3 regions of the Streptomyces sp. NPDC059256 genome follow, and region 2 is predicted to be linked to each of the others. Evidence: riboswitches for the same ligand, from Rfam matches in the RefSeq annotation. Region 2 holds a riboswitch; each other region holds the start of a gene.
The links. Region 2 has a riboswitch for thiamine pyrophosphate ahead of ACFXJL_RS00405 (thiamine ABC transporter substrate binding subunit). Riboswitches for the same ligand answer to the same signal wherever they lie in the genome.
Positions count from the first base shown of each region.

Region 1: it holds a riboswitch for thiamine pyrophosphate, as region 2 does, so the genes downstream of both, thiC (phosphomethylpyrimidine synthase ThiC) here and ACFXJL_RS00405 (thiamine ABC transporter substrate binding subunit) in region 2, are expected to answer to the same signal.
Region 3: it holds a riboswitch for thiamine pyrophosphate, as region 2 does, so the genes downstream of both, thiO (glycine oxidase ThiO) here and ACFXJL_RS00405 (thiamine ABC transporter substrate binding subunit) in region 2, are expected to answer to the same signal.

Region 1 covers NZ_JBHYZO010000002.1:219,343-229,170, forward strand. Annotated here, with positions in the region: gene ACFXJL_RS05565 (cytochrome ubiquinol oxidase subunit I) at 1-347, opposite strand, end outside; gene hisC (histidinol-phosphate transaminase) at 922-2,001, opposite strand; gene ACFXJL_RS05575 (LacI family DNA-binding transcriptional regulator) at 2,419-3,531, shown strand; gene ACFXJL_RS05580 (metallophosphoesterase) at 3,706-5,037, shown strand; gene ACFXJL_RS05585 (hypothetical protein) at 5,184-6,005, shown strand; gene thiC (phosphomethylpyrimidine synthase ThiC) at 6,430-8,256, opposite strand; TPP riboswitch at 8,249-8,406, opposite strand; gene ACFXJL_RS05595 (YibE/F family protein) at 8,631-9,828, shown strand, end outside.
Region 2 covers NZ_JBHYZO010000001.1:97,490-107,317, forward strand. Annotated here, with positions in the region: gene ACFXJL_RS00400 (ABC transporter permease) at 1-1,096, opposite strand, end outside; gene ACFXJL_RS00405 (thiamine ABC transporter substrate binding subunit) at 1,072-2,166, opposite strand; TPP riboswitch at 2,251-2,360, opposite strand; gene rlmN (23S rRNA (adenine(2503)-C(2))-methyltransferase RlmN) at 2,492-3,601, opposite strand; gene ACFXJL_RS00415 (phosphatidate cytidylyltransferase) at 4,091-5,257, opposite strand; gene frr (ribosome recycling factor) at 5,257-5,814, opposite strand; gene pyrH (UMP kinase) at 5,966-6,760, opposite strand; gene tsf (translation elongation factor Ts) at 6,953-7,798, opposite strand; gene rpsB (30S ribosomal protein S2) at 7,944-8,879, opposite strand; gene ACFXJL_RS00440 (peptidoglycan DD-metalloendopeptidase family protein) at 9,139-9,828, shown strand, end outside.
Region 3 covers NZ_JBHYZO010000005.1:97,477-107,304, forward strand. Annotated here, with positions in the region: gene ACFXJL_RS14370 (deoxyribonuclease IV) at 1-461, opposite strand, end outside; gene pknB (Stk1 family PASTA domain-containing Ser/Thr kinase) at 626-2,578, opposite strand; gene ACFXJL_RS14380 (thiazole synthase) at 2,794-3,669, opposite strand; gene thiS (sulfur carrier protein ThiS) at 3,673-3,888, opposite strand; gene thiO (glycine oxidase ThiO) at 3,885-5,081, opposite strand; TPP riboswitch at 5,087-5,200, opposite strand; gene ACFXJL_RS14395 (hypothetical protein) at 5,307-5,654, shown strand; gene ACFXJL_RS14400 (NAD(P)/FAD-dependent oxidoreductase) at 5,728-6,921, shown strand; gene ACFXJL_RS14405 (Rv2175c family DNA-binding protein) at 7,043-7,408, shown strand; gene ACFXJL_RS14410 (hypothetical protein) at 7,473-7,637, opposite strand; gene thiE (thiamine phosphate synthase) at 7,636-8,340, shown strand; gene metF (methylenetetrahydrofolate reductase [NAD(P)H]) at 8,442-9,359, shown strand; gene ACFXJL_RS14425 (hypothetical protein) at 9,411-9,828, shown strand, end outside.

The sequences.
Region 1 (9,828 bases), on a different contig from region 2:
AGCCCGATGAAGGTGGACTCGAAGAAGAACGCGATCAGCGCTTCGAAGGCGAGCGGGGCGCCGAAGATATCGCCGACGAAGCGGGAGTAGTCCGACCAGTTCATACCGAACTGGAACTCCTGCACGATGCCGGTGACGACACCCATGGCGATGTTGATCAGGAAGAGCTTCCCCCAGAACTTCGTGGCCTTGAGGTACTTCTCGTTCTCCGTCCGTACCCAGGCGGTCTGGAGGCCCGCCGTGAGGGCGGCGAGGGAGATCGTCAGGGGAACGAAGAGAAAGTGGTAGACGGTGGTGATGCCGAACTGCCATCGCGCCAACGTCTCCGGCGCCAGAGCCAAGTCCACGTCGTCATCTCCTTACATCGACGAGGTCGTGCGGCAGTTTGCCCGATTAATCCCAGCTATCGCGGGATGAACAGGACACGCTTGTGAACGCGTTCACATTCACAAGGATTATGACTCATACGAAAACCGCACCAATGGCCGGGGGTCCTCTTCCCGACAATCCGGCCGGGTCGCCCTACGGACGCCCCAATGGAGCCCTTGGGGCGCCTGGGCCGAACGGCTCAGGAGGGGGCATACGCACCGACTACGGGAGGGGTCGATGGGGCCCAAGGTGGACCCGGGGCAAGTGCACGCAGGGTGCCACCAGCAGCTGAGCCCCATCCTCAACCTGGCAAATCGGCCGATAACGCCTCAGGGAGGGGTCGACGATGTCTCCAACCTCACAGCGGGGCCGTCCGGGGCCACGACCGGAGGTACTAGCCGGGGCATTTCTCTGGACGCTGCGGACGCAGAACTGCCCCGGACCGAGAACCGGTCCGGGGCAGCACGATCGAGGGGGCAGCGGCGGAGTCAACACCGGGGGCACGCGAGACCGAGCGCCCTCCCGGCGTACGACCACCGGCCGCAGCGGGCCCTAAAGAGTCTTACGGAACTCCTCGGCGGTCCGCAGCAGCAGGTCATTGGCCTCGCATTCGCCAATGGTGATGCGGGTGCCCTCCCCCGCGAACGGCCGCACGACCACTCCGGCCTTCTCGCACGCGGCGGCGAAGTCGAGCGTCCGATCCCCCAGACGCAACCACACGAAGTTCGCCTGGGTCTCGGGAACGGTCCACCCCTGCCCCACCAGCGCCTCATGGACCCGAGCACGCTCCGAGACCAGCGAGCCGACCCGGCCGAGCAACTCGTCCTCGGCCCGCAGGGACGCCACGGCCGCGTCCTGCGCCAACTGGCTCACGCCGAAGGGGACCGCCGTCTTCCGCAGCGCCGCGGCCACCGGCTCATGTGCGATGGCGAACCCCACGCGCAGCCCGGCCAGCCCGTACGCCTTGGAGAACGTCCGGAGCACCGCCACGTTGGGGCGGTCCCGGTAGATCTCGATGCCGTCGGGCACATCGGCGTCGCGGATGAATTCCCGGTACGCCTCGTCCAGCACCACCAGCACATCGGTCGGCACACGGTCCAAGAACCGCTCCAGCTCCGCGCGGCGGACGACCGTACCGGTCGGATTGTTGGGGTTGCAGACGAAGATGAGCCTGGTCCGTTCGGTGACGGCATCGGCCATCGCATCCAGATCGTGCACATCGCCCGAGGTCAGCGGCACCTGCACCGACTTCGCACCGCTGATCTGGGTGATGATCGGATAAGCCTCGAAGGATCGCCACGCGTACATGACCTCGTCACCCGGGCCCGAGGTCGACTGCACCAGCGACTGAGCGACGCCGACCGAGCCCGTACCGGTCGCCAGATGCTCCAGTGGCACGGCGAAACGGTCCGCCAACTCGTTCATCAGACCGGTACAGGCCATGTCGGGGTAGCGGTTGAAGCCCTGCGCCGCGGCGATCGCCGTCTCCATCACTCCCGGCAGTGGCGGATAGGGGTTCTCATTGGACGACAGCTTGTAGGCGGCCGGGCCGCCGGCCGCGGCGGGCTTGCCGGGCTTGTAGGTGGGAATGCCGTCCAGCTCGGCGCGCAGCTTGGGACTCGTCTCGCTCACCGCAGGTCCTCCTCGACCGTCCGTCACCGCGGGCAACAGCCCTTCCGTCACCGCGGCGACCACACTCCGGAACCAGCATTTCGGATACTCCGGAACCAATGCTCCTCACCCTATGAGGATTCCGGCCCGGAGCGTATGGGCGGAGTACGGAAATGGGGGGAGCGCTCGCTTCCATGGCGTACGCCGGTGGCTCACTCCGTGGCGCGCATCCCCCGTAGAGGTGAGTTGAGACCTCTTCGAAACATCGACCACCCGCTAGGTCAATAGCGTAAGACACCCGAAACGGCGTAGGCACAACGTGTAACTTCCTTACATTTCAAGGTAGTTGATGCGTTATGATCATGCATAAACGTGCCTGTCAACGACTGAATATGCGACCAGTCCAACCGCCCACGCGAGCCCTACTATCGGGTCGCCATGACAGCAGCAGGGAAGCACCAGGTGAGCCGGACGGACACATCCCGCCGGGGGAGCCGGCAAGGTCGGGCGGGCATCCGAGACGTCGCCGCCGCAGCCGGTGTCTCCATCACGACTGTCTCGGATGCGCTCAACGGAAAAGGGCGACTACCGGACGCCACCCGCAGACATGTCCGAGAGGTCGCCGACCGACTGGGTTATCGCCCATCGGCAGCGGCCCGCACTCTACGCACCGGAAAGTCGGGGCTCATCGGCCTGACGGTGACGACGTACGGGGATGAACCTTTCACCTTCACCGAGTTCGCGTACTTCGCCGAGATGGCGAGAGCCGCCACTTCGGCGGCTCTGGCCCGCGGATACGCCTTGGTGATCCTCCCCGCCACCTCTCGTCACGACGTCTGGTCGAACGTCGCCCTCGACGGCACCGTCGTCATCGATCCATCGGACCACGATCCCGTCGTGACCGAGCTGGTCCGCCAGGGCCTGCCCGTCGTCTCGGACGGACGCCCGGCGGGTACGTTGCCCGTCACCGCCTGGGTGGACAACGACCATGAAGCCGCCGTACTCGACCTACTCGACCATCTGGCGGACGCAGGCGCCCGCCGGATCGGACTTCTGACCGGCACCACCACGGATACGTACACGCGCCTATCCACGACCGCGTACCTGAACTGGTGCGAACGGGTGGGCCAGGATCCCGTCTACGAGTCCTACCCGGCACACGATCCGTGTGCCGGAGCCGTCGCAGCCGATCGGCTGCTCGCCCGACCGGACCGCCCCGACGCCGTGTACGGGCTCTTCGACCCCAACGGCACCGATCTGCTCGCCGCCGCCCGTCGCTACGGACTACGGGTACCCGAAGATCTTCTTCTCGTCTGTTGCAGCGAGTCAACCGTCTACGCCACCACCGAACCACCCATCACCACCCTCTCGCTCAAGCCGCGCAGAATCGGCACAGCAGTCGTCCAACTACTCATCGACGCCATCGAGGGAATCAACGAGGACCGACCGGTCGAGCAGGTAATACCGACCGAACTGATCGTTCGGACCTCCTCGCAGCGCCGCTCCCCCCGGACGACGGTGAGTGCCCCCCGCTCGCCTTCTTCGGAATAGAACTCCTCAATCAGGACGAAACAACCGTCGTGTCAGGGGTGGGGACGGATTCACCACCCCTGGTGCGTCACAGAGCGCGGACCTCATTCCTATGATGGGCGCACGACACCGCGGACCACCCTGACCAGGCTGGGCCGAGAGGTGAACTGCGGCGCGACGGTGGTGGAGGGGTCGATGACTCAGGGGGCCGGTCAGGGACCCGTGGTGCGGACGGCGACATTGCGTGATTTCCGCGTACCACCGTATGCACAGGTGCCCGTACAGTCGCAGCTGGCCGAGGAGCAGGAGCCCCCGTCGGCTCCCCAGCCCACGGCCTCAGAATCCGCACCGCAGATGGAGGCACAGCAGGCTGCCCAGGTTCCTGAGGTGTCCCGAGAGCATGAAACACCCCACGCACCACAGAGTTACCCCATGTCACCGATGCCCCAGGGGTCCACGGCCTCGGAGCAGTCCCCTTCGCCGCACCCGGCTCCCGTCCCACCGCAGCCGTCCACACCGGAGCCCCTGCACCAACAGCCGAGCCGTCTGCCCCCGCACGACACGCACCCCGGGAATGCCATTCCCGAGGACGAAGTGCCCGAGGGCTACACCCCCACCGAGCGCGACCTGCCGGTGATCCGGCGCAGCACCGAGAACGACACGCTCCAGATGCCGACCACCTCGGGCGCCGCGGCCACCTCCGACGGCCTTGGCCCGCTCTACGTCGTCGGCGATGTCCATGGATACCTGGACGAACTGATCGACGCGCTCACCGCCCAAGGGCTGATCGACGGCGACGGGGGCTGGGCCGCGGGCAACGCCCGTCTCTGGTTCCTCGGCGACTTCACCGACCGCGGTCCCGACGGCATCGGCGTCATCGACCTGGTGATGCGGCTCTCCGCCGAGGCCGCAGCGGCCGGCGGCTACTGCAAGGCCCTGATGGGCAACCACGAACTGCTCCTGCTGGGCGCCAAACGCTTCGGCGACACCCCGGTCAACTCGGGCGCGGGCACCGCCACCTTCCAGGCCGCTTGGCTGCTCAACGGCGGGCAGAAGGCCGACATGGACCGGCTCCAGGACGTCCATGTGCAGTGGATGGCCCGGCTCGACGCCGTGGTCGAAGAGGACCGGCATCTGCTGATGCACTCGGACACCACGGCCTACCTCGACTACGGCTCCACCATCGAGGACGTCAACGAAGCCGTTCACGAGATCCTCACCCGCAATGACGCCGACGAGTGCTGGGACCTCTTCCGCAAGCTCACCAAGCGGTTCGCCTTCCGCGACGAGGGAGGCGCCCAAGCCGTCCGAGACCTGCTCGCGGCCTACGGCGGCCAGCGCATCGTGCACGGTCACAGCCCTATTCCCTATCTGCTGGGCGAGGTCGGGAACGAGGACGGGGAAGAGACCGAACGCACGGTCATCGATGGACCCCATGTGTACGCGGACGGGCTCGCCATCGCCATGGACGGCGGAGTCACCATGGCCGGAAAGCTACTGGTCGTCCAACTTCCCCTGCCTGATTAGCAAAGCACGACCCCGATTTATGGAAACCCCCTGTCACGCCGTGCCGTAACCGCTCTACCATCTGCATATCCGTAGCAGGCTCTCCTCCGTTTCCGCCCAACCGTCCGTCAAAAGCGGGCGATTCGGGCCCTACGGAGCATCGGGGGATGCAGATGAAAAGCGCTCCGCACCTGCTGAACGAGGACCGCGCCGAATATGAGCGGGTCCTCGAAGAGGCACTGCGCAATGCGCCGGACCGACCTGATCTCGCTGCCATAGGGCAGCGACTGAATGCAGCACAACTACGCACGATGGCCTTGAACGCGACGGCGTCGATCACTGGCGCCGCCGCAGCCGAGTACGAGCACTATGTGAAGATCCGCGAGGAAACCCGCGCATCCGCAGCGTCGGCGGTCACCCATGATTCCGTACAGGCACCGGACGGGCCGGCCGAGCGGGGGGCGGGACTCGCAGCCGTGATCGGCGCCCTGGCGCCAGTGCTCGCCGGCACGGCAGCAGTGATCTTCCTGTTGATCGGCTACAGCCTCAGAATGCTGGAGCCCGTTCCCACCATCGCCCGCTCGCTGGTGTCCGCCGGCTGGTTCTTCGGTGCGCTCGCCGCCGTCGCCACCCTGGCCGCGGGCATCGGACTGCTGGTGACCGCCCTGCGCAACGGGGCAACACAGGTGCACGCGGTGGAGACACCGGACGAGTTGCCCGACGAGGTGGCCCGTGCCAAGGACGCCTGGCGACACGCCCTGGTGGAGCGCGGCATCCTGCCCTTCCTCCAGGCGGCCCTGAACGACCCGAGCGTCGACCCCGCCGCCACCGCTCCGCCGCGCCCTCTGGGCCGTATCCCCAAGGTGGGATACAGCGGACCGGACTACTCCAGTCCCAGCAAAGGCGCGACCAAGGGGCAGCGCCCCACCTTCACCAGCCCTGACTTCTCCAGCCCTGATTTCGGCGGTCCGGAGCACCAGCCGGACTGACCATCCCGTCCGATGGTCCGTGCGGGATGCCGACCATCGGACGCGGGACCCGTCGTCTCCACGGTCCGGCCGAACGCCGGCGCCGTGGAGACGATTCGGGCCCGGCGGATGAACGCGGTGCGCGCAGGAAGCGTGAGTCCGGGTGTGAAGTGCCGGACAACGTGAGTGCGGGACAACGTGGGTGCGGGACAACATGAGTGCGGGACAACATGAGTGCGGGACAACATGAGTGCGGTACGGCGAATGCCCCATCGGGCCCGCGCCGAGGTGCCCCGACATCGAGACCCCGCCACCCTGCGGGGGCCTTGTCCACCCGCGGCCCCATGGAGCGCCTCACCGGCGATTCGCCCGACCCCGAGCGGGCCGACCCCAGGCCCCCGTACCGACGTGACTCGGCACGGGAGGAAGTCAGCCCGCTGCCCGATCAGTCGGCCATGGGCAGATAGACCCGATTGCCGCTGGCCGCGAACTCCTTCGACTTCTGGAGCATGCCCGCCGAGACCTCCTCGTCGGACTTTTGCGCTTGATCGCCACCGAACTGCTCATTGATGCTGCGACTGATCTTCATCGAGCAGAACTTGGGGCCGCACATGGAACAGAAATGGGCGGTCTTCGCCGGTTCCGCCGGCAGCGTCTCGTCGTGGAACTCCCTTGCGGTATCCGGATCGAGCGCCAAATTGAACTGGTCTTCCCAGCGGAACTCAAAACGCGCATCGGAGAGCGCATCGTCCCATTCCTGGGCACCCGGATGTCCCTTGGCGAGATCGGCGGCGTGCGCTGCGATCTTGTAAGTGATCACACCGGTCTTCACATCGTCACGATTGGGGAGCCCCAGGTGCTCTTTGGGAGTGACGTAACAGAGCATCGCCGTCCCCCACCAAGCGATCATGGCCGCTCCGATGCCGGAGGTGATGTGGTCGTAAGCGGGCGCCACATCGGTGGTGAGCGGGCCGAGCGTGTAGAAGGGGGCCTCCTCGCAGATCTCCTGCTGGAGGTCGATGTTCTCCTTGATCTTGTGCATGGGAACGTGACCGGGGCCCTCGATCATCGTCTGCACGTGCAACCGCTTGGCGATCCGGTTGAGCTCCCCCAGGGTGTGCAACTCGGCGAACTGCGCCTCGTCATTGGCGTCGGCGATCGACCCGGGCCGAAGCCCGTCACCGAGCGAGTAGGTGACGTCATAGGCGGCGAGGATCTCGCACAGTTCCTCGAAGTTCTCGTAGAGGAACGATTCCTTGTGGTGGGCGAGACACCAGGCGGCCATGATCGAGCCGCCACGGGACACGATGCCCGTCTTGCGGCGCGCGGTGAGGGGCACGTACCGCAACAGCACCCCCGCATGGACGGTCATGTAGTCCACGCCCTGCTCGGCCTGCTCGATGACCGTGTCCTTGTAGATCTCCCAGTTCAGCTCCTCGGCCCGGCCGTCCACCTTCTCCAGCGCCTGGTAGAGCGGAACCGTCCCGATCGGGACCGGGGAGTTGCGCAGCACCCACTCACGGGTCGTGTGAATGTTGCGTCCGGTGGACAGGTCCATGACCGTGTCAGCACCCCACCGGGTCGCCCAGGTCATCTTGTCCACCTCCTCCTCGATGGAGGAAGTGACCGCCGAGTTGCCGATGTTGGCGTTGACCTTCACCAGAAATCGCTTGCCGATGATCATCGGCTCGATCTCCGGATGGTTGACGTTGGCGGGCAGCACCGCCCGACCTGCGGCGATCTCCTCCCGTACGACCTCGGGTGAGACGTTCTCGCGGATCGCGACGTACTCCATCTCAGGAGTGATCTCGCCACGGCGCGCATACGCCAGTTGCGTCACCGGCTGTCCGTCGCGCCCTCGACGGGGCTGACGCGGTCGGCCGGGGAAGACCGCGTCGAGATTCCTCAGTCCGCCGCGCGGGGAGGTGTGCTTGAGTCCGTCGTCCTCGGGACGGGCCGGACGGCCCGCGTACTCCTCGGTGTCCCCCCGAGCGATGATCCAGTTCTCCCGCAGCGGCGCCAGCCCACGCCGTACATCGGTGTCGACGACGGGATCGGTGTACGGGCCGGAGGTGTCATACAGCGTCACGTCCTTCCCGTTGGTGAGGTGCACCTGTCGAACGGGCACCCGGAGGTCGGGACGCGAGCCCTCGACGTACCCCTTGTGCCAGCCCGGCTTCCGTCCGGTCGAAGCGGCGGATTCGATGGCGTCGCCCGATTCGGTGGATCCGACCTGGTCGACGGCAGACGTGCGTGCATCCTGAACGGTCATAAGACCTACTCCCTACGCCGGCATTACCCGGTAACAGGTTCGGCGGTCGACGCAGCGGCTTCCGTCACTGCCGTGCTGGCTTAGGCCAGTCGGCTCTACGGAGGTCAGCGCCCTCTCAGCCCGGTGCTCCGAGCTCCCGCGTGTGCAAAGGTGCCACCACGCTAGCGCCCTTTCTGGCGCGCTGAACAGAGGCCCCCTGCCGTTCTTGCGATGATCGGTCGGTGACCTCTTCGCCGTCCGACCCCCAGCAAGGGCCCGATCCCCAGTGGGGACCTGTCTCTCCGGAGTCCCATCGTCCGCCACGGGAGTCGTTGGAGCGCTCGCAGGAGACACCGGACTCTCCCCCAAACTCCGTTCCGCCGCGCCGGCGGCCGATGCCTGTGTGGTCCGAGCCCCAGGGCCAACCTGCGGGCCCCGCAGCCGACTCGGGAAGCGTCCCCGAGCACCCGCCGACCCAGGGCTACGGCGCGGGCCAGCCGCCGTACGCCCCCGGCCCGCAGGGCCACCACGGCCTTCCGGACGCGGCGTTGCGGGACCGGCCCGTCCCGCACGACGCCCGGGGCTACGAGTCCGCTGGGCAGTTCTCCACGCCCGTCCCTTCCGCCGACCCCGGCCACGGCCCCGGGTCCGGGTCCGGCCACGGCCACGGCCATCCTCCGGGCCGTCCCTCTCCTGCCGCCCCGTCCGGTCACTCCCACTCGCACTCGCACAGCCATGGCCCCGCCATGCCCGTTTCACGGCACCTTCGCAAGGTGATCGCCGCGGTGCTGATTCCTTTCGCCACCGCGGTCGTCGTGGGGCTCCTCGTGCTCTGGCCCGGCTCAGCGCCCGGTCATGAACGCACCGGCGTCGGATTCGACCGGCAGACCGAGCAGGGCAAGGTGACGAGCGTGCAGCGGGTCGACTGCAAGGACGTGAACGTCGCCCAGGTGCCGCCGACGGGAGACACCAGCACACCCGAGGGCCGGGAGGCGGTCAACGGCCAGCAGGGCCAGTGCAAGAAGGCGAAGGTCCAGCTCACCACGGGCAAGGACATGGGGCGCGTCTTCACCGAAGTCATCCAGCCCGACGCATCGCGGCAGTTGCAACAGGGCCAGGAAGTGGTGGTCGCGTACGCTCCCGACGCCCCGCGCGACCTCCAGTACGCCGTCATCGACGTGAACCGTGGCTTCCCGATGACCCTGCTCGCCGGAATCTTCGCCCTCGCCGTGGTGCTCGTGGGACGGATGCGTGGGGTGATGGCGCTGATCGCGCTGGTCATCTCCTTCGCCGTACTGACCCTGTTCATCCTGCCCGCCATCTTGGACGGGTCCAATCCGCTGGTCGTCGCGGTGGTCGGGGCCAGTGCGATCATGCTGGTCGCCCTCTATCTGTGCCATGGGCTGACCGCTCGTACCTCGGTCGCCGTTCTGGGCACCCTGATCTCCCTTCTGTTGATCGGTCTGCTCGGCTCGCTCTACATCGGCTGGGCGCATCTGAGCGGCAACACGGACGACAACACCGGTCTGATCCACGGGCTGTACCCGAACATCGATATGAGCGGCCTCCTGCTGGCCGGAGTCATCATCGGCT
Region 2 (9,828 bases):
CGTACTGGAGCGAGTTCCAGACCGCCTCGATCGGCGGGACGAGGAACGCGGACCCGCTGTCGTCGAGGTCGCCGAGCGCCCGGTAGTAGTCGAATCCATAGCCGCCGGGGGTGTCGAGGGAACGTTCCACCAGTACGGCGAGCGGAGCGAGGAGCAACAGGACGATGGTGGTGAGCACCACGCCGAGCAGGGTCCACTGTCCCGGGCCGCGCGGTGGCCGCGCGGTGCGGGCCGGATCCACCAGCCGCAGGGTGCTCTCCCTGCGGCGCAGGGTCCAGGCGTGCACGGCGAGGACGGCCCCGACCGCCACGAACTGCACCATCGTGAGGACGGCTGCCGTCCTCAGGTCCAGCAGTTGGGCGGTCTGTCGGTAGATCTCCACTTCCAGGGTGGCGTAGGAGGGTCCGCCGAGGATCTGTACGACGCCGAAGGAGGTGAAGGTGAAGAGGAAGACCATCAGGGCAGCGGCTGCCAGGGCGGGGGTCAGGGCGGGCAGGGTCACCTGTCGCCAGGCTGCGATACGACCCGCGCCCAGCACTCGGGCGGCCTCCTCCTGCCGCGGGTCGAGCTGGGCCCAGAGCCCACCGACGGTCCTGACGACGACGGCGTAGTTGAAGAAGACATGGGCGAGCAGGATGGCCCAGACCGTGGCGTCCAGCCGGATGCCCCACAGTTCGTCGAGCGGTCCGCCCCGGCCCACCAGGGCGAGGAACGCGGTGCCCACGACGACCGTCGGCAGCACGAACGGCACGGTCACGGCCGCTCTCAGCAGCCGTTTGCCGGGGAAGTCGAGTCGGGCGAAGACATAGGCCCCGGGCAGGGCGACGAGCAGCGTGAGCGCGGTGGAGGCGAGCGCCTGCCAGGTGGTGAACCAGAGCACTCGCTGGAGGTCGTCACGACCGATGACCTCGCCGATCCGAGCGAACTGCCACATTCCGCCGTCCCTCAGCCCCCGGCCGACGATGGCGGCGACCGGGTAGGCGAAGAAGACGGCGAGGAAGGTGACGGGCAGGGCCATCAGACCGAGCCGCGCGGCGGTTGCCCGCAGTTCGGCCCGACGGCCTGTCCGTGCTACTTCACGACGAGCGAGGACCACGTCTGGACCCACTGCTCCCGGTTCTTGGCGATGGTGTCGGGTGCGACGGTGCCCGGCTTGTCGACGGTCACACCGAACTTGGTGAACAGCTCCGGCAGCTTGGTGTCCTTGACGACCGGGTTGACGAACATGTTCAGCGGCATGTCCTCCTGGAACGTCTTGGAGACCATGAAGTCCAGCAGCGCCTTGCCGCCCGCCTCGTTCTTGGCCCCGTCCAGCAGCCCGGCGAACTCGATCTGGCGGAAACAGGTGCCGGTGGCGACGCCGGTCGGGGCGGTGGTGGGCTGGGGCTTGGAGTAGAGGACCTCCACCGGCGGGCTGGAGGCGTAGGAGACGACGAGCGGGCGATCGGCCTTCGCCTTCTTGCCACCGGCCGAGCCGGAGAACTCCTCGTTGTACGCCTGGTCCCAGCCGTCGACGACCTTGACCCCGTTGGCCTTGAGCTTCTTCCAGTAGCCGGTCCACTGGTCCTCGCCGTACTGGGCGACCGTTCCGAGGAGGAAGCCGAGGCCGGGCGACGAGGTGGCCGCGTTCTCGACGACCAGAAGGTTCTTGTACTCGGGCTTGATCAGATCGTCGAAGGTGGCCGGAGGCGCGAGCTTCTTGTCGGCGAAGAACTTCTTGTCGTAGTTGACGCAGATGTCTCCGGTGTCGACCGGGGTGACACGGTGCTCGCCCTTGTCGAGTTGGACCTCGTCGCTCACCTGGTCCAGGCCCTTGGCCTCGTATCCGGTGAACAGTCCCTTGTCGAGGGCACGGGAGAGCAGCGTGTTGTCGACACCGAAGAAGACGTCGCCCTGGGGGGAGCCCTTGGTGAGGATCTCCTTGTTGAGCGCGGTGCCGGCGTCCCCGCTCTTGAGGATCTTCACCTTGTATCCGGACTGCTTGGTGAAGTCCGCCAGAACGGAGTCGGACACGGCGAAGGAGTCATGGGTGACCAGGGTGACCGTCTTGGACGAGCTGCCCGACCCGCCGTCCTTGGCGTCCCCGTCGCTCCCACAGGCGGCGAGCGTGGTGACGCCCAGCGCCGCGGCCAGCGCGGTGACGGTGACCTTCTTGATGGTGCTCACTGACAATTCCTCCTGGGGGTGGCCAGGAAGAGACGCGGCCCCGCCCGGTCCTCGCGCACGAGGATTCCGGGCAGGGCGCAACAGCTTGAGTGGTGTCCGAACTCCCTACCCAGAATGACCTGGGCGAGGTTCAGAGGGTCTGCGGTCTTCTCAAACCGCACTCTCAGCGCTGTGGCGCTCCCCTGTCGGATATATGCAGATGTACGAGGCACACCCTACAAGGTCCACACCCCTCGGCGGCAGGGGTCCCACGGCCGAGGAAGGATGCCGACGGACGGAGTCGGTGAAAGGAGCCGACGGAGAGCGTGTCCTCCCGCAGGATTGTTCAGCGCTCGGAGGCGGCGAGCTGGCCGCACGCGCCGTCGATCTCCTGCCCCCGGGTGTCCCGGACGGTGACGGGGACCCCGTGTGCGGCGATCGCATTGACGAAGGCCCTCTCGTCCTCGGGCCGCGACGCGGTCCACTTGGAGCCGGGGGTCGGATTCAGCGGGATGAGATTGACATGGACCCGCTTGTTCTTCAGCAGACGCCCCAGGAGGTCACCGCGCCACGCCTGGTCGTTGATGTCCCGGATCAGCGCGTACTCGATGGACACCCGGCGGCCGGACTTCTCGGCGTACTCCCACGCTGCGTCGAGGACCTCGCGGACGTTCCAGCGGGTGTTGACGGGGACGAGGGTGTCGCGCAGTTCGTCATCGGGGGCGTGCAGCGATACCGCGAGGCGGCATTTGAAGCCCTCGTCGGCGAAGCGCAGCATGGCCGGCACCAGGCCGACGGTCGACACGGTGATCCCGCGCTGGGAGATGCCCAGCCCGTCGGGCTCCGGGTCGGTGAGACGGCGGATGGCACCCACGACCCGCTTGTAGTTGGCGAGTGGTTCGCCCATCCCCATGAAAACGATGTTGGACAGCCGTGCGGGACCACCGGGGACTTCCCCGTCGCGCAGGGCGCGCATGCCGTCGACGATCTGGTGGACGATCTCGGCGGTGGACAGATTGCGGTCCAGACCGGCCTGTCCGGTGGCACAGAAGGGACAGTTCATCCCGCAGCCGGCCTGTGACGAGATGCACATGGTCACCCGGTCCGGATAGCGCATCAGGACGGACTCCACCAAGGTCCCGTCGTGCAGCCGCCACAGGGTCTTGCGGGTGGTGTCCTCGTCACAGGAGATGTGTCGCACCACGGACATCAGATCGGGCAGCAGTTCGGCGGCGAGCTTCTCCCGCGCGGCGGCGGGGATGTCGGTCCATTGGGCCGGGTCGTGCGCGTACCGGGCGAAGTAGTGCTGCGAGAGCTGCTTGGCACGGAACGGCTTCTCACCGATGGCCGCGACGGCTTCCTTCCGCTCGGCGGGCGAGAGGTCGGCGAGGTGCCGCGGGGGCTTCTTGGCTCCGCGAGGTGCGACGAAAGTGAGCTCTCCCGGGGCGGGGGCCATGAGCGGTAACTCCTCAGTGAGACGAGACCGGGCAGCCTCCGCTGGGGGCGGAGCCGACGACGGTGTGGTGCCGGTGGACCCTGGGGCCGCGGCGGGGCGCCCCGGGGCTGCGGGGCCGAAAGGGCGCGCCGCTGCTTGAGCGGCACGCCCTTCCAGGGTAACGGGTACGCCGACGACCGCTTCGCCGTCAGAGATCCGACCGCTCCATCCCCCGTTCGGACCGCTCCCGATCGAGGAACGGTCCGGACGACGGAGGCACACGCGCACCGAATACCGGCTGGCCACGGGCCCAGGCCCGCCGTCAGCCGCTGCGGTCGAGGGCAGCCCGTGCGGTCAGCGACAGCGGATATGACCGCCGTCACCGCGAACCGCCCACTGACCCGGCCGCCGGGTGAAACACAGCGGCCACGAGCCGAGGCCGTCGGCGTTGCCGTACGACCCGTCCCGTGGCCTGGGGCGCTCACCGAACCCCAAAAACTCAGCCGCAGCTCAGCCCGAGCCGACGAACAGGACCAGCAGCAGCCACACCACCGGAGCCGTCGGCAACAGGGAATCGAGCCGGTCCATGATCCCGCCGTGCCCCGGCAGGAGCGTGCCCATGTCCTTGATGCCGAGGTCCCTCTTGATCATGGACTCACCGAGATCGCCGAGGGTGGCACTGACCGCGACCGCAAGCCCCAGCAGCAGCCCCTGCCACCAGGCACCGCCGTCGACCAGGAACTGCATACACAGTGCACCGGCCACCATCGCGAAGCCGACCGCGCCCAGCAGGCCCTCGCGGGTCTTGCCGGGGCTGATGCGCGGCGCGAGCTTGTTCTTGCCGAACCGCCAGCCCACGGCGTACGCCCCGGTGTCGCTGACGATGGTGAGCACCAGGAAGGTCAGCACCCGCTTGGCGCCGTCGTCGGCAGTGAGCATCAGGGCGACGAACGTCGCCAGGAAGGGAACGTAGAAGGCGGCGAACACACCCGCCGTCACGTCCTTGAGGTAGCCATCGGGCGGCTCGGTCATCCGCCAGACGAGGACGGCGAGCGCCGTGAGCGCCATGGCGACCCAGGCACCTTCCGCGCCGCGCACATAGCCGGCCACGACCATCGCCGCCCCACCGATCGCGAGCGGTACGAGCGGCGCCTTGATCTGCTTGCGCTCGTCCAGGCGGGTGGTCAGCTCCCAGAGCCCGACCACCACGGCGACCACGACCACCCCGACGAACACTGCCTTGACGACGAAGAGCGAAGCCACGATCACACCGCCGAGCGCAAGCCCGACCCCTATGGCCGCCCGTAGGTCACGGCCGGCCCGCTTCTTCTCCCGAGCGGCCTGACGACCCGCACGCTGTGCGCGCGGTCCCTCGGGCACCGACTCGGGCGGCGGAATGGGCATGGGCTCCTGCGGCTTCTCCTCGCGGAACAGAGGGCCACTCAGCCGAGCGGCCCTCTGGTCGCGCTCATCGCGGGATGCGTGATCGTCGGATTCGTCGGGGTTTTCGGCGTCTCTACCTGCATCGGGAAAGTCCGGCACGATGGGCATGGGCCGAGTCTGCTGTGCGTCACGCTCATCGTATGTAGGACCCGCCGAGGCAGGGCCCTGGTCGGACGGCGGCCACTGCCCGACGTAACTGGCCCCCGCCGGGGCCCCCCAGGAAGAGTCATTCATCAGACTTCGAGCAGCTCGGCTTCCTTGTGCTTCAGCAGCTCGTCCACCTGGGCCACGTGCTTGGCGGTGGTGTCGTCGAGCTCCTTCTCCCCGCGGCGCCCCTCGTCCTCGCCGACCTCGCCGTCCTTGACGAGCTTGTCGATGGCTTCCTTGGCCTTGCGGCGCACGGAGCGGATCGAGATCTTCGAGTCCTCGGCCTTGCTCTTGGCGACCTTGATGTAGTCGCGGCGGCGCTCCTCGGTCAGCTCCGGGAACACCACACGGATGATGTTGCCGTCGTTGCTCGGGTTGACCCCGAGGTCCGAGTCACGGATCGCCTGCTCGATGTTGCGCAGCGCGCTCTTGTCGAACGGGGTCACCACCGCCATGCGCGGCTCCGGCACCGAGAACGAGGCCAGTTGGTTGATCGGGGTCAGTGCACCGTAGTAGTCGGCCACGATCTTGTTGAACATCGCCGGGTGCGCCCGGCCGGTACGGATCGCCGCGAAGTCCTCCTTGGCGACCACGACGGCCTTCTCCATCTTCTCCTCGGCTTCGAGGAGGGTCTCTTCGATCACCACGTGCTCCTGCGTGTCTTGAGTAGGCCCGGCGTACGGAATTTCGGGCGGGCGGAACCTGTCTCGCGTCTATCCCCTGCACGGTGTCCGACCGGCAGGGCTTTGTCTATCCCCGGACGGCCACGGCCGGTCGTCCCCGGACACCCCCGGATCAGGCTCGGGTGCCCCGATCGCTCACCAGGGTGCCGATCTTCTCACCCCGGACGGCTCGCGCGATATTGCCCTCGGTGCGCAGTTCGAAGACCAGGATGGGGAGGGAGTTGTCGCGGCAGAGCGTGATGGCGGTGGCGTCGGCGACCTTGAGGTCGCGGGTGATCACCTCGCCGTACTCCAGCGCGTCGAACTTCACCGCGTCGGGGTTGGCCTTGGGGTCGGAGTCGTAGACCCCGTCGACACCGTTCTTCCCCATCAGCAGGGCTTCGGCGTCGATCTCCAGAGCACGCTGGGCTGCGGTGGTGTCCGTGGAGAAGTACGGCATTCCCATACCGGCGCCGAAGATCACGACACGGCCCTTCTCCAAGTGGCGCACGGCCCGCAGCGGGATGTACGGCTCTGCGACCTGGCCCATGGTGATCGCGGTCTGGACCCGTGAGTCGATGCCCTCCTTCTCCAGGAAGTCCTGGAGGGCGAGGCAGTTCATCACGGTGCCGAGCATGCCCATGTAGTCGGAACGGGCCCGGTCCATACCGCGCACCTGGAGTTCGGCGCCGCGGAAGAAGTTGCCGCCACCGATCACGATGGCGATCTGGGCACCGTCACGGACGACCGCGGCGATCTCGCGGGCGATGGCGTGGACGACGTCGGGGTCGACACCGAGCCCCCCGCCGCCCGAGAACGCTTCACCGGAGAGCTTCAGCATGAAGCGTCCGGCCTTGTTCACTTCGTGATTCCCGTCGTGATCGCTGTTGTCGCCGGGAGCCTGGTTGGCGTCCGCGCCCTTGTTCATGGAGATCTCCTCGTGCACATACGAAGAAGGCCATTGCCGCCTGGGTGCTGGTGTCCCTGTCGGCAATGGCCTCCTCGTCAGATCTGCGGTCGTCCGGCGCCTCGGCGCAGCACTGCCGCATGACAATCGCGGCCGATGACTGCGTAAGAAACCCTAGCGGGCTCCCGGACCGATCGCGTACTCGCCGTCTGCTCAGGCGCCGACGCGAATGCGGACGAAGCGCTTCAGCGTGACACCGGCCTCGTCCAGGATCTTCTGGACGGACTTCTTGTTGTCCTTGGCGAACGGCTGCTCAAGAAGGGTGACCTCCTTGAAGAAGCCGTTGACCCGACCCTCGACGATCTTCGGGAGGGCGGCCTCGGGCTTGCCCTCCTCACGCGAGGTGGCCTCGGCGACGCGACGCTCGTTCTCGACGACGTCGGCCGGGACCTCGTCACGGCTGAGGTACTTGGGCGAGAAGGCGGCGATGTGCTGCGCGACGTCCTTGGCGACGACGGCGGCCTCGTCACCGGCCTTGTCCAGCTCGACCAGCACGCCGACCTGCGGCGGAAGGTCGGGCATGGTGCGGTGCATGTAGACGCCCACGTACGCGCCGGTGAACTGCGCGAAACGGTCGAGGACGATCTTCTCACCGAGGTTGGCGTTGGCCTCGTCGACGTACGCCTGAACGGTCTTGCCGGCCTCGATCTCGGAGGCGAGCAGGGCGTCGAGGTCAGCCGGGGAGGTCGCGGCGACGTGCGCGGCGAGCGTGTTGGCGACGGTCTGGAACTTGTCACCCTTGGCGACGAAGTCCGTCTCGCACTTCAGCTCAAGCAGTACGCCGGAGGTCTGGTCCTCGGAGATGAGGGAGACGACGGCGCCGTTCTCAGCGCTGCGGCTCTCGCGCTTGGCGACGCCCTTCTGCCCCTTGACGCGGAGCAGCTCGACGGCCTTGTCGACACTGCCCTCGGCCTCGTCCAGCGCCTTCTTGCAGTCCATCATGCCGGCGCCGGTCAGCTCACGGAGCTTCTTGATGTCAGCGGCGGTGTAGTTCGCCATGTCCTTGAGTCTCTTCTCGAAAGTCAAAAGTCGAAGATCTGCCGAAGATCTAGCGACGATCCGTCGAAGATCTACGGGTGTACGGCGGGGGCCGGTGCACCTGGCACCGTCCCCCGCCGTCTCACCTACCGAAGCTGTACGGCGATCAGCCCTGCTGCTCGGCGTCCGCGGCCGGAGCCTCGGCGACCGGAGCGTCAGCCTCGGCCTCAGCGGCCGGGGCCTCGTCCGCAGCGGCCTCGCCCTCGGCGGCAGCCGGGGTCTCGGCGGCGGCCTCAGCCGGCTTCTCGGCGTCGTCGGACTTCTTGTCGCCCTCAAGCAGGTCGCGCTCCCACTCGGCGAGCGGCTCGCCGACGGCCTTGTCGCCCGGCTTGGAGTCACCGGTCGCGACACCGGAACGGGCGATGAGGCCCTCGGCGACGGCGTCGGCGATCACGCGGGTGAGCAGGGTGACGGAGCGGATCGCGTCGTCGTTGCCCGGGATCTTGTAGTCGACCTCGTCGGGGTCGCAGTTGGTGTCGAGGATCGCGACGACCGGGATGTGGAGCTTGCGCGCCTCACCGACGGCGATGTGCTCCTTCTTGGTGTCGACGATCCAGACGGCGCTGGGCACCTTCTGCATCTCGCGGATGCCGCCCAGGGTCTTCTCCAGCTTGGCCTTCTCGCGGGAGAGAACCAGCAGCTCCTTCTTGGTGAGGCCGGACGCGGCCACATCGTCGAAGTCGATCTGCTCAAGCTCCTTGAGGCGCTGGAGCCGCTTGTAGACCGTGGAGAAGTTGGTCAGCATGCCACCCAGCCAACGCTGGTTGACGTACGGCATGCCCACGCGGGTCGCCTGCTCGGCGATCGCCTCCTGGGCCTGCTTCTTGGTGCCGACGAACATGATGGAGCCGCCGTGGGCGACGGTCTCCTTGACGAACTCGTAGGCGCGGTCGATGTACGACAGCGACTGGAGCAGGTCGATGATGTAGATGCCGTTGCGCTCGGTGAAGATGAAGCGCTTCATCTTCGGGTTCCAGCGACGGGTCTGGTGACCGAAGTGGACGCCGCTTTCCAGCAGCTCCCGCATCGTGACGACGGCCATGGCCGTATCTCCTTGATTCTCGGTTGTGTCCTGACGCCCCGACGCGCCGTGCCACAGGGACCGAGGAGCGCGGCCACCGAAACCTTGAGAGGTGAATGGTGGCGGGGCGTGCGAAGTCGACCCGGTGACCCGGGTCGCCGATAGAAGTGTACGGGACCCGTACGGTGCCGGGTGACGTCGTTGTCCACAACCGACGGGTACTCCACAAATGCCGCCCATGATCCACTTGATGGGGGCTTTGTGCGAGACGGTCTTGGCCATGAACCGGCGTCTGTTCGTCCTGCTGCTCCTGACCGTCTCGGCCGTAGTGCTCCTGGTCGACCCGTGGTCGTCCTCGCAGGTCGGAGCCGTCGACATCGCCCGCACAGCCCCCGTGGCGGACGCAGAACAGGGCGGCAAGCAGGGCGGCGAGAAGGGGGGCGAACAAGGTCGACGGCAGGACGGCGAGCAGGGTCGTCGGCAGGGCGGTCAGCAGGGTGTCACCACCGGGGTGCGCCCGGGCGGCGCCTCAACCACCCGGAGCTGGCCGGTGGGTCCGCCGCGACCCCTGGTGGTGCGGGGCTGGGAGCCGCCTACCTCTCCGTACGGGCCGGGCCACCGGGGGGTGGATCTTTCGGCAGCGCCGGGAACGGTGGTGCGGGCGGCAGCGGCCGGCCGGATCGTGTTCGCCGGCCGGGTGGCGGGCCGGGGAGTGCTGTCGATCAGCCTGACCGAGGCGGAGTCGACAGGCACTCCGCTGCGCACCACGTATGAGCCGGTCGACGCGTTGCTGCCGGTGGGCGCCGAGGTGTCGGCCGGTCAACCGGTGGGCCGGGTGGCCACCGGGGGATCCCACTGTCGGACGGGTTGTCTGCACTGGGGTCTGCGTCGCGGACTCCAGTATCTGGATCCTCTGAGTCTGCTGCCGCCGCAACTGCTCGGGCACGCAGGCCCTCGGCTGCTCCCCGTC
Region 3 (9,828 bases), on a different contig from region 2:
AAGCCCTGTCCGGCGGTGGACTCCAGCAGCAGAAACGGATCGTCGTCATGGGTCAGTTCATCCAGCAGCGGCAGCATCAACTCCCTCGCCTGGGCCAATGCGACCTCACGGGTACGGCCCCCGGTCGCCGAACCGGTGTGGACGACGACGCCCTGTGCGCCGATCTCCCGGCCCCGGCGCAAGGAGTGCCGCAGCGATTCCACCGACTTCTCGGCGGTCGCCTCGGTGTGCGACCCGAAGTTGATCAGATAGGGAGCGTGGACCCAGGCCGTCAGTCCTGCTTCGGCGCATCCGGCACGGAACTGCTCGTCCTGTGCGGGGTTCCCCGACGGGGTCGCCCAGCCGCGTGGATTGGCCACGAAGACCTGGACGGCCTCGGCCTTCAACTCACGGGCGTAGCCGAGGCCGATGGTCGCGAGACCTCCCGCCACGGGGACATGGCCGCCGACGGGGTTGCGCATGCGGTTCTCGATTCTCGCTGTTCTCACGCGGGGACGGGTGGGTCAGGTGGGACGGGCTGACGGGCACGTTCGGGATCGACGGGACCCCTGCGACGACATGCGGCCCCGGTACGGGGTGTTGTCGTCGGCGGTCACGGCCGCGGCGGCTCACCGGGACACGGCGATCACAGACCCTTGATCTTGATGGTGACGGTGCTGTCCTCGGGCGCCTCGTCGTCACCACCGGGTGACTGGCTCTCCACCGTGTCACCGAGGTACGGGAAGCTCTTCTCGGTCTTCACCCGGAAGCCGGCGGCTTCCAGTGCGCTCTTGGCATCGCCGGCGCTCTGCCCCACCACATCGGGAACCGCGACCATCCGCGGCCCCTTGGACACCGTCAGCGTCAAGGTGTCACCGCTGGCGAGCCGGGTGCCCGAAGGCGCGGACTGCCGTGCCACCGTCCCGGCCGCCCCGGGTGCGAACACCCGCTCCGTGGCCACCTCGACCTCGAAGCCGGCACCCTCCAGCACGCTCGTCGCCTCCTGCACCGGCCGCCCGGTGACATCGGGCACCGTGATCGGGGCTCCCTTGCTGACGACGATCGCGACCGCGGAGTCCGGACTGCGGCCCGTCCCCGCCCCCGGATCCGTGCGGATGACCGCGCCCTGCGGAATCTCCTGGCTGAACGCCTTGGTGACCACGCCGGGCGCCAGCCCGACGTCCCGCAGCGCCCGCTCCGCGTCATCGAGCGATTCGCCCCTGAGGTCGGGCACCCGGACGATCTCCGGGCCGCGCGAGACGATGAGCGTGACCGACCCATTGCCGCGGATGCGCTCGTGCGTGGCCGGATCGCTGCTGATGACGGCCCCGCGTTCGACCGTCTCGCTGAACTCCTTGCGTACATCGCGCACATCGAGGCCCGAATCCCTGAGGTCCTGGCGGGCCTCCTTCTCGGTCTTGCCGATGAGGGCGGGTACGCGGGTGAACTGCCCGGAGTTGATGTACCAGACGCCGGCACCCACACCGAGGACCAGCAGCAGGACCGTGAGGGCGGCGAGGATGCCGCGTCGTGGCAGGGCCGGCCGGCGGCGCACCCGGGTACGGTCCGGTGCCGTCGGCGGCAGCACCAACCGAGCCGTATGGCTGACCCCGGACTCCGGAGCGGGCAGGGCCCGGCTGATCACGTCCGTACGCTCCTGGGAGCCCGCGCGATCGGCGGACGGCTCCCGGTCGGAAGGGGCCCGGGTGGCATCGACGGCCGACGCCCGGGGCGGCATCAGATCGAGTTGCTCGTCGCTGAGCCCGGCCCTGGCACGGCGCGCCCGGGCCAGCAGCGCCACCGCGTCGTCGGGGCGGTCATCAGGGTTGCGGGCCGTGGCGCTGGCCACCAGCGCGTCCAGTTCCGTCGCGAGCCCGGGCGCCAGCGCGGACGGCGGCTGAACGTCCTCGTGCAGATGCTGGTAGAGGACGTGCGCCGGTGTCTGGCCACCGTACGGTTTGGCGCCGGTGAGCATCTCGTAGAGCACGACCCCGCAGGCGTACACATCGGTGCGGGTGTCCGACGTGCCGTCCTCGATCTGCTCGGGGGCGAGGTAGGAGACCGTGCCGAGGACCGTGCCGGTGGTGTTGGTGACCGAACCCACGGCGCGCACCAGTCCGAAGTCGGCCACCTTCACCCGGCCGTCGTCACCGATGAGGACGTTCTCCGGCTTGATGTCGCGGTGGACGAACCCGGCGCGGTGCGCTGCGCCCAGGGCCGCGAGCACGGCTTCGAGGATGTCGAGCGCGGCCCTCGGTTGGAGTGCGCCCCGTTCCCGCAGTACGTCACGCAGGGTACAGCCGGCGACGTACTCCATCGCCAGATAGACATAGGCACCCTCGGCGCCCTGGTCGAAGACCGCGACCACATTGGGGTGGGCCAGCCGCGCCACCGACTTGGCCTCACGGATGAAACGCTCGACGAAGGTGACGTCCGTGGCGAGGGCGGGGTGCATGACCTTGAGGGCCAGCTCGCGGTCGAGACGGGTGTCGACGGCCCGGTAGACCGTGGCCATACCGCCGACGGCGATGCGCGCGTCAACGCGGTAGCGGCCGTCGAGCAGCTGCCCGACGAGGGGGTCCTGGAGGGTCGTGTCCACGGAGCGATTCTACGAGCCGGTACGGACACCCCGATCTGGTCGCGGCCGTACCGCAGCAGAGCTGTGACAGCGCACACACGCCTACGGGCCTGCGCTTACCCCGCCGGGGCCGGTTGACGGGGGCCTTCGCACCGAGGCGGGACGCCCGCTCGACGGGTGTGCCGAACCGTGCTCCGCGCGGCCGTACGGCTACTGCTGGAGCGAGGTGTTCCGGTCTAGAACGCCGGGCGCTCCGGGTCGAACTCGGCCCTGCCGGTCTCCGGTGACGAGGCCAGGGCGAAGTGCCGGCGGGGGATGCGCCCGGCCCGCGCGGCGAGGCGGCCGGCTGCGACGGCGTGCCGCATCGCCCGTGCCATCAGCACCGGCTCCTGGGCCCGGGTGACGGCGGAGGCGAGCATCACGGCGGCACACCCCAGTTCCATGGCGAAGGCGGCGTCCGACGCGGTGCCCGCGCCCGCGTCGAGGATCACGGGCACCTGCGCCCGCTCGGTGATCAACTGGAAGTTGTGCGGATTGCGGATGCCCAGCCCGGAGCCGATCGGCGACCCGAGGGGCATCACCGCGGCACATCCCGCGTCCTCCAGCTTCCGGGCCAGGATCGGATCGTCATTCGTGTAGGGCAGCACGGTGAAACCGTCGTCGACCAGGGTCTCCGCCGCATCCAGCAGTTCGACCGGATCAGGCAGCAGGGTCCGCTCGTCGGCGACCACCTCCAGCTTGATCCAGTCGGTGCCCAGGGCCTCCCGGGCGAGCCGCGCGGTCAGTACGGCCTCGCCCGCGGTGAAGCAGCCCGCCGTGTTGGGCAGGACGCGGATGCCCAGTTGGTGGAGGACCGAGAGCACGGAGCCCTGCACGGTGGGATCGAGGCGGCGCATGGCCACCGTGGTGAGTTCGGTGCCGCTGGCCACGAGGGCGCGTTCCAGGGTGTCAAGGCTGGGTGCCCCGCCCGTACCCATGATCAGTCGGGAGGCGAAGGAGGTGTCCGCGATGATGAGCGGATCGTCCGAGCCGGTGACTCCAGCGATCCCTGGGGCTGCGGAGGCGAGAGAGGTAGGAGAGGCAGGAGAGGCGGGGGAGCTGGGCGTGGTCATGGGTCAGCCTCCCTGGACGGCGGTGAGGACTTCGACACGGTCTCCCTCGTCGAGCCGGGTCAGCCCCCAGCTGCTGCGGGGCACGACCGTCTCGTTCACCGCCGCCGCGACGCCCGTCGGAGCGGCGGTGAGCTGGGCGACCAGGGTGTCCAGAGTGGTTCCGGCGGCCACCTCGTGCCGCTCACCGTTGATGGACACCGCCACGGGCCGAGTGTTCATGCGGAGTGCTCCTGGGCGAGGGAGGAGAAGCGGTGCGGGGCGAAGGGGAGCGCCTCGTCGGGCACGACGCCGCAGACGAGGGCCGAGGCCATCACATCGGCGGTGAGGGGGGTGAGCAGGACACCGTTGCGGTAGTGCCCGGTGGCGACCAGCAGGCCGGGCAGTGCGGTCGGGCCCAACAGGGGGGCGTTGTCCGGGGTGCCGGGGCGCAGCCCGGCCCGGGTCTCGACCAGGGGGAGTTCGGTGATGCCGGGCACCAGTTCGTGGGCGTCCCGCAGCAGTTCGTAGACGCCTCCCGCGGTGACCGTGGTGTCCCATCCCAACTCTTCGCTGGTCGCGCCGACGACGAGTTCGCCATCGTGTCGGGGCACCAGATAGACGGAGCCGCCCCGCACCACCGCCCGGACGGTCCGGGAGAGGAAGGGGGCGAAGGCGGCGGGCACGGTCAGCCGCAGGACCTGCCCCTTGACCGGCCGTACCGGTGGCAGGACGTGCGGCGGCACGCCTTCCAGGTCCCTGCTGTAGCTGCCGCCCGCGAGCACGACCTGCTCGGCGTGGAGCTCCCGACCGTCCGCGAGCCGGACGCCCACCGCCCGGTCGCCGCGAACGGTGAGGGACTGTGCCCATTGGCGGTGGAAGACCACCCCGGCCCGTTCGCAGGCGGTGACCAGCGCTGAGGTGAGCCGCCGCGGGTCGACCTGGTGGTCGCCGTCCACCCGCAGCCCGCCGCGTACGCCCGGGGCGAGCATCGGTTCGAGGCGTCGGCACTCGCGGCCCGACAGCCACTGCGATTCCAGCCCGGAGCGCTGTTGCAGGGCGTGGAGCTCCCGTAGATGGGCCCGGTCGTCGCTGTCGAGGGCGACCGCCAGGGTGCCGCAGGGTCGGTAACCGACCTCCTGCCCGCTGCACTCCTCCAGTTCGGCGGTGAAGTCGGGGTAGCGGCGGGCGGATTCCAGATTGAGGGCGAGCAGCGCCTGTTCGCCGTAGTGGAGTTCGGTGACGGCCGCGAGCATGCCCGCGGCGACCTGGGCCGCACCGCCGCCCGGCGTCGGATCGACGACGGCGACGTTCAGGCCGTGCTGTGCGGTCCGCCAGGCCGTCGCCAGGCCGATGATCCCGCCCCCGATGACGAGGACGTCGATGCCCCGGGACGGTTCGTGCGCGCCCTGCGCGGTGGCGCGGGTGCGGGGAATGTACGGCACGGTGGGCCAGCTCCTCCCTTCGCCGGCATGACCCGGATCAGGTTCGTACGGTCGGAGGCCGGTCAGCCTCCCTCTCAGCCCGGTGCGTCCGGGCTCCCGCGAGTGCTTTACGGTGGCCACCCTAACCCCCGGCCCCAACTCGCGTTAAGTGTCGGCCGCGCACCGCAGCGGCCCCCGGTTCGATCGAGTGGGCCCAGGAACGAGGGAGTACGGAGCATGGCAAGGTCACTGGACGGGCTCGTCCTCGCCCCCGTCGCGGATCAGGCACCGGGCCAGGTGGGCACCAGCACCCGGTTCGCCTACCACGAGCGGGAGGGTCGGATCTGGGCCGAGTACGAGGGCGGTGACGTGGTCCAGGGCTTCCTGGTCGGGTCCCGCGAGGGCGATCGGATCGACTTCCGTTACGTCCAGCTCAAGACCGATGGGACCACCTCATCGGGTCACTGCGTCTCCTCGGTCGTCGAGTTGCCCGACGGACGGATCCGGTTGGACGAGACCTGGGAGTGGGAATCGCAGGAGGGCCGCGGCACGAGCGTGGTCGAAGAGGTCGCCCCGCTCCCCTGACGCTACGTCAGCTGTTTAGGGTGGAGGCGTGAGCGAGCAGCAGAGACAGCGCGTGACGGTCGTCGGTGCGGGCATGGCGGGGGTGCAGACCGCCGTCGCACTGCGCGAGCAGGGCTTCACCGGCCCCATCACCCTGATCGGAGCCGAACCCCACCAGCCGTACGACCGACCGCCCCTCTCCAAGGCCGTACTGCTCGGCAAGGCGGAGGACTCCGCCTTCGAGGTCGACTTCGAGGCACTGGACATCGAACTCCGCCTGGGCGTCGACGTCACCGGAGTGCGCGCCGCCGTGAAGGAGTTGGACACCGAGGCGGGGCCCGTCCCCTACGACACCCTGATCATCGCCACCGGGGCCGAACCGATCGAACTGCCGGGCACCGAGGGCGTCCCGGGCGTCCATCTGCTGCGCACCCTCGATGATGCGGCCCGACTGCGGCCCGTCCTCGACCGGCAGCACGACATCGTGGTCGTCGGCGCGGGGTGGATCGGTGCCGAGTTCGCCACGGCGGCCCGGGCGGCCGGTTGTGCGGTCACCGTGGTCGAGGCCGCGGACCTCCCACTGGTCGGTGCGCTGCCCGCCGAGGTCGCGGCTCCGATGGCGGCCTGGTACGGCCAGAGCGGAGTGCACCTGCTCACCGGCGCTCGGGTCGCCGGAATCGAAGACGGCTCGGTACTGCTCGCGGACGGCCGGCGCATTCCCGCCGGGGCCGTCGTCGTCGGCATCGGGGCCCGGCCCGCCACCTCCTGGCTGTCCGACTCGGGCATCGAGATCGGAGCGGACGGCGCCATCGTCGCCGACGAGCACCTGCGGACCTCCCTGCCGTCCGTGTACGCGGTGGGCGACTGTGCGTCCTTCCCCTCGGCGCGCTACGGCAGACGCCTGCTCATCCACCACTGGGACAACGCGCTCCAGGGACCCCGGACGGTCGCGTCCAACGTGATCGCCGACGGGCTGGGCACCCCACCGCACACCTACGACCCCGTGCCGTACTTCTGGTCCGAGCAGTTCGGCAGGTTCGTGCAGTACGCCGGCGACCACGCGGCTGCGGACACCACGGTGTGGCGGGGCCACCCCGACAACACGGATGACGCGGAGGCCGCGGGCTGGTCGGTGCTCTGGCTGCGTCGGGGGGCGCTGGTCGCCCTGCTCGCCGTGGGCCGGCCCCGCGACCTGGCGCAGGGGCGCAAGCTCATCCAGAGCGGCGCACCCTTGGTCGTCGAGCGCGCCGCCGACCCGTCCATCCCTCTGAAGGCCGCTTCCCAGTAAATCGAAATGGGCGTTGTACCAGGCCGCTGACCAGCGATTCCCCTGACACATCCCCGGATGGCCACGCTTGAGCACCGGGGCCCGGCTACCGGCTGACAGTCCCAGATGGCAGGCTTGTCCCGTGACCGAGATTGACGCAAAGATCGATGCCCTCGTGCCTGACTGGCTCAACCTCCCCGACATCGCGGAGAAGCTCGGAGTCGAGGTGACCCGTGTGAGGCAGTTGGTCAAGGAGGGCCAGCTGATCGCGGTGCGCCGCGGGGAGAACAGGGCGCTCCACGTCCCCGCCGCCTTCATCAGCGAGGACAAGGTGGTGAAGGGGCTCGCCGGAACCCTGACCCTGCTGAGGGATGACGGCTTCACCGACGCGGAGATGCTGGAGTGGCTCTTCACTCCCGACCCGTCTCTGCCGGGCACCCCCGCCCAGGCGCTCAGCGAGAACCGCGGCACGGAGGTGAAGCGCAGAGCGCAGGCACTCGCCGTCTAGGGCTGTCGTCGAGCGCCCGCCGGGAACCACGGGACAGCCCGCGGGCCGCGTCCGACACATCCCGTCATACCTGGGAGGCCGCGGAGTTCGCCGCCGCCTCTGCACCCACGGTGGCCCACCCCGCCCGGGTCGCGCCATCGCGAACGACACAGCACCAGCGGTGTGCGGCCATGTCGACCGTGTCACGGTCCGGCCGCACACCGCCGAGCAACTCCGGGGGGATCAGCATGTCCGCGACTCACGCGCCGTCGTCCGAACCGTCCACACGGGCGGTGGCGGACGCCGAGCCGCTGCGCAGCGCCCTGGCCGGAGCCCGGCTCTATCTGTGCACCGACGCCAGGACCCGGCAGGGGGACCTCCCCGACTTCCTCGACGCGGTCCTCTCCGCCGGGGTGGACATCGTGCAACTGCGGGACAAGGGCATGGAGGCGGCGGAGGAGTTGGAGCACCTCCGGATCTTCGCGGACGCCTGCCGCAGGCACGGCAAGCTCCTCGCGGTGAACGACCGCGCCGACGTGGCCCATGCCATCGGCTCGGACGTGCTCCATCTGGGGCAGGGCGACCTGCCCGTACCCGCGGCCCGCGCCATCATCGGAGCCGCACCCCTGATCGGGCGTTCCACCCACTCCGCGGCCGAAGCCACCGCCGCGGCCGTGGAGCCCGGAGTGGACTACTTCTGCACCGGACCGTGCTGGCCCACTCCCACCAAGCCGGGGCGCCACGCTCCCGGCCTCGACCTGGTCCGACACACGGCCGCCCTCACCACCGAACGACCCTGGTTCGCCATCGGTGGCATCGACGCGGGGAACCTCGAGGAGGTGCTGGACGCCGGTGCACAGCGGGTGGTCGTCGTCCGGGCCGTCACGGAGGCCGCCGACCCGGCCGCCGCCGCAGCAGCACTCAGGGCACGGATCGTGGCGCGCGATCACTGAGCGCAGCCGATATCGATCTCCACCGCCCGATTACGGACAGTGTGTGTCCGATAGATGGACTCCGGTTGGGATGCCTTCCCGGGCCCCGCTAGCCTGCGAGCATGGCCCTCGGAACCTCATCGACCAGGACGGATCGCGCACTGACAGTGCGCGAACTGCTCGCCACAGGCAAGACCTCCTACTCCTTCGAGTTCTGGGCGCCAAAGACCGAAAAGGGCGAGCGCAACCTCTGGAACGCTCTGCGCAGGATCGAGGCGGTGGCTCCCAGCTTCGTCTCGGTGACCTACGGCGCCGGCGGTTCCACCCGCTCCGGGACGGTGCGGGCGACCGAGCAGATCGCCTCCGACACCACGCTGACCCCGGTGGCCCATCTCACCGCGGTCAACCACTCCGTCGCGGAACTGCGCAACATGATCGGCCAGTACGCGGACGCCGGTATCCGCAACATCCTCGCGGTCCGCGGCGACCCGCCCGGTGACCCGACCGCGGAGTGGATCAAGCACCCCGAAGGCGTCGAGTACGCGGCCGATCTGGTCCAGCTGATCAAGGAGTCGGGGGACTTCTGCGTCGGCGTCGCCGCCTTCCCCGAGATGCATCCGCGCTCCCAGGACTGGGATACGGACATCCGACACTTCATCGCCAAATGTCGGGCCGGGGCGGACTACGCGATCACCCAGATGTTCTGGCAGCCGCAGGACTATCTGCGACTGCGCGACCGGGTCACCGCGGCAGGCTGCGACACCCCCATCATTCCCGAGATCATGCCGGTCACGAGCGTCAAGCAGCTCGAACGATTCGCTCAGCTCAGCAATGCCGCATTCCCGTCCGAGCTGAAAGATCGCATCCACTCCGTCAAGGACGATCCCACCGCTGTACGCTCCATGGGTATCGAGTTCGCAACGGAGTTCTGCGCAGAGTTGCTTTCCGAGGGTGTCCCCGGTCTGCACTTCATCACGCTCAACAACTCGACGGCGACGCTCGAAATCTACGAGAATCTCGGACTGCACGTGCAGTCGTGACCGGCCGTACCCGTCCTGAGCCGGGGCGGCGGCCGAAGGAGAGGGGCGGGCATGGGCTGGACGGTCCTCTATATCGCTTTCGGTGTCGTCGCGCTGTGGTTGCTCGGCGAGGTACTGCTGCAGTACAAGGCGCGGCTGCGCTGGCGGCTGTTGGCCTTCGGCGGCTTCCTCGGAGTGGTCATCGGCGTACTGATGTCATCCGTTGCCGTCATCGGTCTCGGTGCCATCGCCTTCGCCATCGGCCAGACCTGTGTGACGCTCTCCTTCCGCAAGGGCTTCTCCACCGGCTGGGCCATCGGCGGCGGTCCGGGGGCGAGCCGTCGCCGTCGGGCGGGTAGTGGCGACGGTCCGCGCGAGCCGGCCCTTGAGGTGTCGCCCATCGAGGAGAACGCGCAGGCGTTCGCCGCCATGGAGACCACCGTGGGGCCCCAGGCCATATACGAGCCGCTGCCCCTGCCCGACGAGACCG